2 regions of the Salipaludibacillus sp. HK11 genome follow, and region 2 is predicted to be linked to the other one. Evidence: predicted binding sites of a transcription regulator. Region 2 holds the regulator's gene; the other holds the start of a gene.
The links. The regulator Rex, encoded in region 2, represses fermentation and respiration genes when NADH is low (regulators of the CRP and FNR family bind a similar motif). The targets are predictions, from matches to a motif close to TTGTGAAATATTTCACAA.
Positions count from the first base shown of each region.

Region 1: a site for Rex is predicted at 2,890-2,907, ahead of pflB (formate C-acetyltransferase). Genes of this name have one in related genera too.

Region 1 covers NZ_CP181045.1:1,159,266-1,164,144, forward strand. The annotation lists gene pflA (pyruvate formate-lyase-activating protein) at 1-489, opposite strand, end outside; gene pflB (formate C-acetyltransferase) at 581-2,833, opposite strand; gene ACM26V_RS05870 (hypothetical protein) at 3,261-3,527, shown strand; gene dapA (4-hydroxy-tetrahydrodipicolinate synthase) at 4,125-4,879, opposite strand, start outside.
Region 2 covers NZ_CP181045.1:4,282,832-4,287,710, reverse strand. The annotation lists gene ACM26V_RS20420 (YdiK family protein) at 1-123, shown strand, start outside; gene ACM26V_RS20415 (MDR family MFS transporter) at 171-1,583, opposite strand; gene ACM26V_RS20410 (redox-sensing transcriptional repressor Rex) at 1,718-2,356, opposite strand; gene moaC (cyclic pyranopterin monophosphate synthase MoaC) at 2,437-2,919, opposite strand; gene ACM26V_RS20400 (ABC-F family ATP-binding cassette domain-containing protein) at 3,142-4,879, shown strand, end outside.

The DNA of each region.
Region 1 (4,879 bases), 2.1 Mb from region 2:
CTTATCATCAGATAGTTTTTTTGCAAAATCGAGAATATGCTTATTTGAAACGCCAGTTAATTTACGATGTTTTTCGTCGTCTATGTGTTTTAAATCAACTAAAAATAAATCAGTGTAAGAAATAAGTTCATCAAGTTTTGTTACAAAAGACGGACTTGACGAATAACATCCACCTGAACTGTCTATCGTCGTGTGAATACCGAGTTTTTTACATTCTTTAAATAATTCAATAAGAAAATCTAGTTGAAGAAGTGGTTCGCCACCACTTACAGTTACACCACCGTTGGAATGTTTCATGTAAGGTGTATATTTCTGAATATCTTCAATTAAAGATTTAACACTTCTCAATTCACCAGCATCACGATCCCATGAATCGGGATTATGACAGTATTGGCATCGTAAAAGACACCCTTGCGTGAAGATGACATAACGGATTCCCGGTCCGTCTACCATACCTGATGTTTCTACAGAATGAATTCTTCCTTCCATAAGATGACCCCCTAAGAACTAGAAAGCATCGGCAGGATAACTGCTGATGCTTTCCTGAGAAATTTATATCTTTCTATCTGAATGATACGTTTTACATTGATTCGTGGAACGTTCGATTAATAACATCGATTTGTTGTTCACGAGTTAATTTTATAAAGTTTACAGCATATCCCGAAACGCGAATCGTCAATTGTGGATATTCTTCAGGATGCTCCATTGCGTTTAATAATGTTTCACGATTAAATACATTGATATTTAAATGATGACCTTCTTTTTCAGAGTACCCGTCGAGGATTGCAGATAGATTAGCTTTTTGTACATCCTCTTCTTTTCCTAGTGCTTTAGGTACGATCGAGAATGTATTGGAAATGCCATCTAGTGAATTCCCATATGGCATTTTTGCAACGGAATTTAATGAAGCAAGTGCTCCTTTTTTATCTCTTCCGTGAAGTGGGTTAGCACCAGGTGCAAATGGTTCGCCATCTTTACGTCCATCAGGAGTATTTCCAGTTTTCTTTCCGTAAACGACGTTGGAAGTAATCGTTAGAATCGACATCGTTGTCTCTGCATTTCGGTGAGTACCGTGTTGTTTGAGCATATTAGAAAATTTAATAACTAAATCTTTAGCGAGCTCATCAACGCGATCGTCATCATTGCCGTACTGTGGATATTCTCCTTCTACTTCATAGTCTACAGCAAGCCCGTCTGCATCGCGAATAACTTTTACTTTAGAGTGTTTAATGGCACTTAATGAGTCAGCTGCCACGGAGAGACCAGCGATACCTGTAGCCATCGTACGACGTATTTCTTTATCGTGCAGGGCCATTTCAATTTTTTCATAACTATATTTGTCATGCATGAAGTGAATGATATTAAGTGTATTGATGTAGAGTCCTGCAAGCCATTCTAACACAGCATCGTAGTTGCTCATTACTTCATCGTAATCAAGATAATCTGATGTGATTGGAGTAATACCAGGAACGACATTGACCTTCGCTTTTTCATCAACACCACCGTTTATTGCATAAAGTAAAGCTTTTGCAACGTTTGCTCTTGCTCCGAAAAATTGCATTTGTTTTCCGATTGCCATTGCCGACACACAACAAGCAATTCCATAATCATCACCATATTCTGGTCTCATGATTTCGTCATTCTCATATTGTATTGCACTAGTTTCAATCGACATTTTCGAGCAATAATGCTTGAATGTTACTGGTAATGAAGGAGACCATAGTACAGTTAAGTTTGGCTCAGGAGCGGGTCCTAGATTTTTTAAAGTATGAAGGAAACGGAATGAGTTTTTAGTTACTAGTGCACGACCGTCCTGGCCAACGCCACCGATAGATTCTGTTACCCATGTTGGGTCTCCACTGAATAAATCATTGTATTCAGGCGTTCTGGCAAATTTAACTAAGCGAAGTTTCATTACAAAATGATCAACTATTTCTTGAGCTTCAACTTCAGTTAAAGTACCATTTGCTAAATCTCTTTCAATATAGATGTCAAGGAACGTAGAAACTCGCCCTAAACTCATAGCTGCACCGTTTTGTTCTTTTACTGCAGCCAAATATCCAAGATACAACCATTGGAATGCTTCTGTTGCATTCATAGCTGGTTCAGAAATATCAAATCCATATATAGTACCTAATTGTTTTAAGTCTTTAAGCGCTCGAATTTGCTCGGAAGTCTCTTCTCTAGAACGAATCACTTCTTCTGTCATTGCCCCAGAGAAGCTGTTTAATTCGTCTTGCTTTCCTTTAATGAGAAAATCAACACCATAAAGTGCAATACGTCGATAGTCACCAATGATTCGTCCACGACCATAAGCATCTGGAAGACCTGTAATAATACCAACTTTTCTAGCTAATTTCATTTCAGGAGTATAAGCGTCATATACGCCTTGATTATGAGTCTTGGCAAAATCACTGAAAATTTTCTCAACGTCTGCGTCTAGTTCGTAACCGTAAGACTCCAAAGCCGCTTTCGCCATGCGGATCCCACCAAAAGGTTGCATGGATCTCTTGAAAGGTACATCTGTTTGAACACCAACAATTTTTTCTTTTGACTGATCAAGGTATCCAGCATTATGAGAAGTAATAGTAGATACGATTTTTGTATCTAAATCATATACTCCACCTCTTTCACGTTCTTGTGTAGTAAGGTCCATTACTTGCTTCCAAAGATCATTTGTAGCTTCTGTTGCGTTCTCGAGAAAACTCTCGTCACCATTATAAAGAGAGTAGTTGGTTTGAATGAAATCACGAACGTTGATTTCATTATTCCAAAGTCCACTGTTGAAGTTAAACCATGCCGGGTGACTTACATTCTCAATTGTCTTACTCATAATTAACGCCTCCATATAGTTTTAGTTGTAAAACGTGCCATGTCAGACTGATATATTAGTGAATTAAATCACATTTTTAATGTACCTTAAGTATAAAAGTAAAAATGGCTTACAACAATAGCTAAATGTGACACTTTCATGAAAACTAGAACAGAGATCAAATATTTATGTAACAGTTATAATTTTTTAAGAGGTTATTAGTTAGTTTCCCAGTTTAATAAGGTTAAGTTAGATTATTTTACATAAGTGATTTTTCAAATTTTGCTACACTAAAGTGTAACAGATAGATAATGGCTGATTTTAAATGAGCTTATACTAGCTAAAATCTACCTCTAAATAAGTATATAAAGCTGAATCTTTATCATTGTTCAATCGTATATTCTATGTAAAGAAAATTGAATTAATACGATCAAAAGGGGAGAGGTTTATGGATCACTTTAATAAAGATAGCTATTTTGAGCAGCGTGATCAACTAATCAAGCGGCTTCCTGAACCTGAAAAATCAGTCTTTCGTTATTTTCGTGAAGTTGAGGAATCGAATCTTCGTCAGTATGGAAGGTTAACAGTCCATCAGAGAACTCCTATAATGATAACTGCAGAACATTTTATGATGACAGAAGAGGAGACGAAACAAATTTGTTTGTCTGCATCTAATAAATTGAAAGTTCTTTTTAGGAACAAATGGGAGAACTAATAATTCTTGAATTATTCATAAAGCACTAAGATGTGAATATAAAAGGGATCAAAAAAACAATTACTCACACAATTTTTACAGAAAACACTCGATCGACTAAAAGCGAACTCTTTCCGTGCCCAACGCTTTCAGTCTTTCGTTATCGTTCCGAATCAACGAGGCATTCGGAACGTTGGCGGAGTCGAAATTGAAAAACGCTCCGAATCAATGAGGGATTCGGAACGATCGAGGAATCTAAATTGGAAAACGCTCCGAATCAACGAGGGATTCGGACCGTTCGCGGAGTCGAAATTGAAAAACGCTCCGAATCAATGAGGTATTCAGACAGTTCGTTGATTCGAAATTGAAAAACGTTCCGAATCAACGAGGGATTCGGAACGATCGAAGAATCTAAATTGAAAAACGCTCCGAATCAACGGGGCATAACGGGGCACTCGGAACGTTCGAGGAATATAAATTGAAAAACGTTCCGAATCAGCAAGGGATTCGCAATCTTCTCTTTATAACACTCGAGTTTTAGACAGAATACACTCTAAAATTGATCTCAAAATAAATAAAAAATAAATGGCCTTCAAAAAAATGAAGGCCTGCTTTCTGTTACACAGCAGAAGAAAATATCTTATGCCGGATTATATGATGGACTTTCTGCGATTCTTCTGGTGTTAAAGAAACTAGAGGTAATCGAACAGATCCAACTTTAATTGAACACATTTCTAAAGCTGCTTTTACTGGTGACGGGCTAGGAGCACTAAACATGACGTCCATTACTGGTAAAAGTTGACGATGAAGTTGTGCTGCATACTTTACATGACCATTTTCATGTGCTGTAATCATGTCCTTCATCTCGTTACCGATAATATGAGATGACACGGAAACAGCGCCATTCCCACCGATAGATAAAATAGGCAATGTCAAGCTATCATCCCCACTGTAAAGAGTGAAATCATCAGACGTTTTATCAATAATTTCTGACATAGCGTCTAAATCACCGCTTGCTTCTTTAATAGATACGATATTTTTAATTTCTGATAGTCGGATAACTGTAGCAGGGAGCAAAGTGACTGAACTTCTGCCAGGTACGTTATACAACATAACTGGAAGCGGAGTCGCTGCGGCAATAGCTTTGAAATGCGCATACATACCTTCTTGGCTTGGTTTATTATAATAAGGTGTTGCGAGCATGACACCATCGACACCGGCTCTTGTAGCCAACTCAGTTAACTCAATAGCTGCTCTCGTACTATTTGTTCCTGTTCCTGCAATGACTGGACCTCTTCCGTCAACTACTTCAACAGTGAATTCGTAAAGAGATACTTTCTCTTGAATACTTAAAGTAGGAGATTCACCTGTTG
Region 2 (4,879 bases):
CAAACTACTGGATGGGGAATCTACACAATTCTGTTCATGGCATTTGCAGCTTTTGACTATTTCTTAGCTTTTCGCCATTTCGGCGGCGTCGCCAAACAAAATCAGGAGAATAACAAAAAATAATTATTAATGAAGCCCTTCGACAAATCTGATCGAAGGGCTTTCTGTTATCAATTAATTTCTTCCTGTTGTTTTCGATGTTCCTTACCTAATAATAATCCCGCTGGAATAGATAGAAACGCCAATACCGCAATAACGAGAAAACCTTCTGTTACAGCCGTTAGACTAGCTTCTTCTAATGTAACGCTACTCGTTGCCATCACTTGTCCACGACGAACCTCAAAATATATCGAAACGAAGACGATCCCTAATGCGGAACTCATTTGTCGCAGGACATTATTCATCGCAGATCCTCGGGAGATAAACTTCTCTGGTATGGCATTCATCCCAGCAGTTGTCGCTGGCATCGTACTTAACCCCATTCCAATTCCCCTTACCGCATTCAGAACAAAGATAACCCATATTGCTGTATCCATTCCAATCAGTCCAAGCAATAAAGTCCCAACAGCACCAATCGTTAATCCTGTCGTGACAATCACCGACGGCCCTTGGCGATCCAATAACCTCCCGCCAATTGTCATGAATATACCCGCTAGTAAAGCCGACGGCAGAAACGTCAACCCGGTCATGATCGCACCCAACCCGTAAACTTGCTGAATTAATAGCGGCAGAAGAAAGATTCCTCCAAACAATGATATCGAACTGATCATTGCTACCCATACACTGTATGTGTAAGCTGGAATTTTAAAGATAGACAAATCTAGTAACGGTTGGTCTGTACGGTTCTCAATACGGACGAATAGATACAACGATAAAAGACCTAATAGCAAAAGGCTGATATTCGTCACGTCTCGTAAATCGTTAAGTTCGGACACTCTACCTAACGCAAACAACATCGAACCTACACCTAGCGTTACCGTTAGAAACCCCCAACGATCAAAGCGAATATTAGCGACTTTTTTCGTCTGCTTTAAATAGTAGATTGAAAAGATTAATCCGAGAACCCCTGATGGGATATTGAAAAGAAATAGCCATTCCCATGAGCCCATTTCTATGATTATTCCTCCAAGAGTAGGGCCGATTGTCGGCGCCATCATCGCAGCTATTCCCCAAACCCCCGTAGCAAGTCCGCGTTCTTTTTTTGGAAATGCTTCAAATATTAATGCTAAAGACAAAGGCATCATCACACCACCACCAACGCCTTGTACCCCTCTAAAAAAAATCAAAGAAGACAAATCCCACGAGAGTGACCCTAATATAGAGCCTAGAATAAACAAAGATAATCCAGCTATATATAGCTGTTTCTTGCCAAACTTATCACCTAAATAACCAGTTAAAGGCATGATCATCCCCATCGTAACCATGAAAATTGTAATCACCCAGCCTGTCGCTACTGCATCCGCTTCAAATATGTTCATTAAATGAGGCACCGCTGGATTCAACATGCTATTATTTAAAATAATTGTAAACGTCCCTAATAAAACCGTTATAACTACCAACCATTTCTGCGGAACCTTCGCCATGATTTCATCACTCTTTCCTTCGTCTCACGAAATATATCTGTTAATCTACTATACCACGAGTTTTATCTACGTGATCATAAAATCCATGCAAAACAAAAACAGGCCTCCACAAATAGAAGACCTGCTACGTTCCTTTATAATGGATAATGTTTTAAGAAATAAATGAGTGATTGCAACTCTACTGAAAGATCAATATGATGAACCCTCACATCATCAGGTACTGACAACCTTGCAGGCGTAAAATTCAGAATCCCTTTGATCCCTGAAGCTACTAGCTGATCAGCGATAGGTTGTGCAACGTGTGATGGAACAGTTAATATCACGACTTCCACATTATTATTTGCAATGCGATCAGCAAATTCATTCAAATGGTAAATCGGCACTTCACCTATTTCTTTCCCTACTTTATCTTCATCCACATCAAAAGCCATTTCAATTCTCGTATTATTTGTTTTGCTAAAGTTATAATTTAAAAATGCCGTTCCCAAGTTTCCAACACCAACGAGTGTTACTTTTGTTAACTCATCTTGATCTAACGTCTTCCTGAAAAATGATAGCAAATAATTCACATTATACCCATAGCCTTTTTTCCCTAACGCACCAAAATAAGAAAAATCTCTACGAATTGTAGCAGAGTCGACTTTTACCGCTTCACTCAATTCAGACGAAGATACACGATGTTTTCCAGAAGCCTGTAAGCCTTCCAAAAAACGATAATATAGTGGCAAACGCTTAGCCGTTGCTTGCGGTATTTTTGCTTGATCCATATCCATGAAACATTGCCCCCCATTCTCATATTCTTACTTCTACTCTAGTCACGCTATTTATGATTACTTTATCATTAATATCAGAATTAACTTCGTTTGAAATCGCCGCTTTTCCCACCCGTTTTTTCACATAAGTAGGTTTCACCAATTACCATGCCTTTATCAATAGCCTTACACATATCATAAATGGTTAACGCTGTCGCAGACGCCGATGTTAACGCTTCCATTTCCACTCCCGTACTGCCTTTTGTCTTCACAGCAACTTCAATCGCCAATTGATATGTATCTTCCTTCACATTCCAATCAAACTGAATGTCGACACCCGACAATGATAATGGGTGACACATTGGAATCCATTGGGACGTGTTTTTAGCTGCCATTATCCCAGCAACTTGAGCAACTGCTAACACATCGCCTTTCTTCATTTTACCTTGTTGAATTGCTTCATAAATTTCTTTGTTCACATAAACACTTGATGTTGCGACAGCAGTTCTGACCGTCTCGTCTTTATGTGAAATATCTACCATTTTAGCACGGCCTTGCTCGTTAAAGTGTGTGAAAGAGTCCATGAACATCCCCCTTTATTTCTTCTTTCATTGTACACCATTCTTTCACAAACTGCATAACTTTGTGATTATGAAGTAAACAACTACTATATTTCCTCGTTCAAATTTCTACTTTCTCCTTAGCACTAGCTAATTATCGCCACAATTCAGTTGCCATTGTTGTTCGTTCTCATGTACACTTAGCTTGTGAAATGAATGGAATTTGATTGTGAGGATGACCAAAATATGATTTTATTACAATGTGCACAAATATCAAAATCATTCGGTACAGACGAAATTCTGTCCAATGTAAAATTAGAAATAAAAAGTCATGAACGGATTGCGCTCGTAGGTAGAAACGGTGCTGGTAAATCAACATTGCTAAAAATTATTACCGGCGAACTTCCTTATGATTCGGGAAACTTAATGATCCCAAAGGACGTTAATATCGGTTATCTCGCTCAGGATAGCGGTCTTGAATCATCACGTTCCATATGGGAAGAGATGTTAACTGTTTTCACCGCTCTAAAAAAAATGGAACAAAACTTGCGAAAACTAGAAGAAAAAATGAGTGATCCTGATCAACCTGATTACGAAAAGATTCTGGAAGAGTACGATCAATTACAACAAGATTTTAAAGACCGTGGTGGCTTTCAATATGAAGCAGATATCCGCAGTATTTTATCTGGCCTTAATTTTAAAAATTTTGACTACAGCACGTCAATTAATTCCTTAAGTGGCGGACAAAAAACCCGATTAGCTCTAGGGAAACTCTTACTGTCGAAGCCTAGCCTATTAGTTTTAGACGAGCCGACAAACCACCTCGACATTCAAACGTTAACTTGGCTTGAGAATTATTTAGCAGGTTATGATGGAGCTATCCTCATCGTCTCCCACGACCGTTTTTTCCTTGACCGTGTTGTCGACTATGTATACGAACTTTCCTTTCATCAAACGCTGAAATTTACAGGGAACTACTCAAAATACTTAGAAGAAAAGGCACGAATGTATGAACAAGAGATGAAGCAATTTGAGAAACAGCAAGGAGAAATTAAGAAATTAGAAACATTTGTGCAAAAAAACTTAGCTCGCGCTTCTACAAGTAACCGAGCAAAAAGCCGTCGAAAACAGTTAGAAAAAATAACGGTAAAAGATAGACCTTCCTCTGAAGATCAGTCAGCAAATTTTCGATTTAATATCGATCGACAAAGTGGCAATGACGTATTAATGATCAACGATTTGACTGTTGGATATGATAGCAAACCTTTATTTGAAAATGTGTCGTTGAAAATGGACCGTGGTGAAAGTGTTGCATTGATCGGACCAAATGGTATTGGTAAATCGACGCTCATTAAAGCCATTGCTGGACAAATGAAGTTAATCAAAGGTGACATCCGTTACGGAAGTAATGTATCTATCGGATACTATGATCAAGAACAAACGAACCTTACATCAAGTAAGTCTGCTCTCCAAGAACTTTGGGACGAATATCCACAGACAAATGAGAAAGACATTCGCACTGTATTAGGAAATTTCCTTTTTACTGGGGAAGATGTATTAAAAACTGTTTATGACCTTAGCGGTGGCGAAAAAGCTCGTTTATCGCTCGCTAAATTGATGATGCAAAAAGCCAACCTTCTCATTTTGGATGAGCCGACAAACCATTTGGATTTAGACAGTAAAGAAGTATTGGAAAATGCGCTTATCGAATATCCTGGTACGCTATTATTCGTATCCCATGACCGCTATTTTGTTAATCGAATGGCTACAAGAGTCGTAGAACTAGCTCCTCATTCCATGACAAGTTTTCTTGGTGACTATGATTACTATGTTGCTAAAAAAGAAGAACAAGCGGAGTTTAAACGATTAGAAGCTGAAAAACTTGCCGAGAAAAAGTCTGGGTCTGTGCAATCAGCACCTGATAAACAATCGAAATCAGATTATGAACGAAATAAAGATCAACAAAAACTACAACGTCAACAAC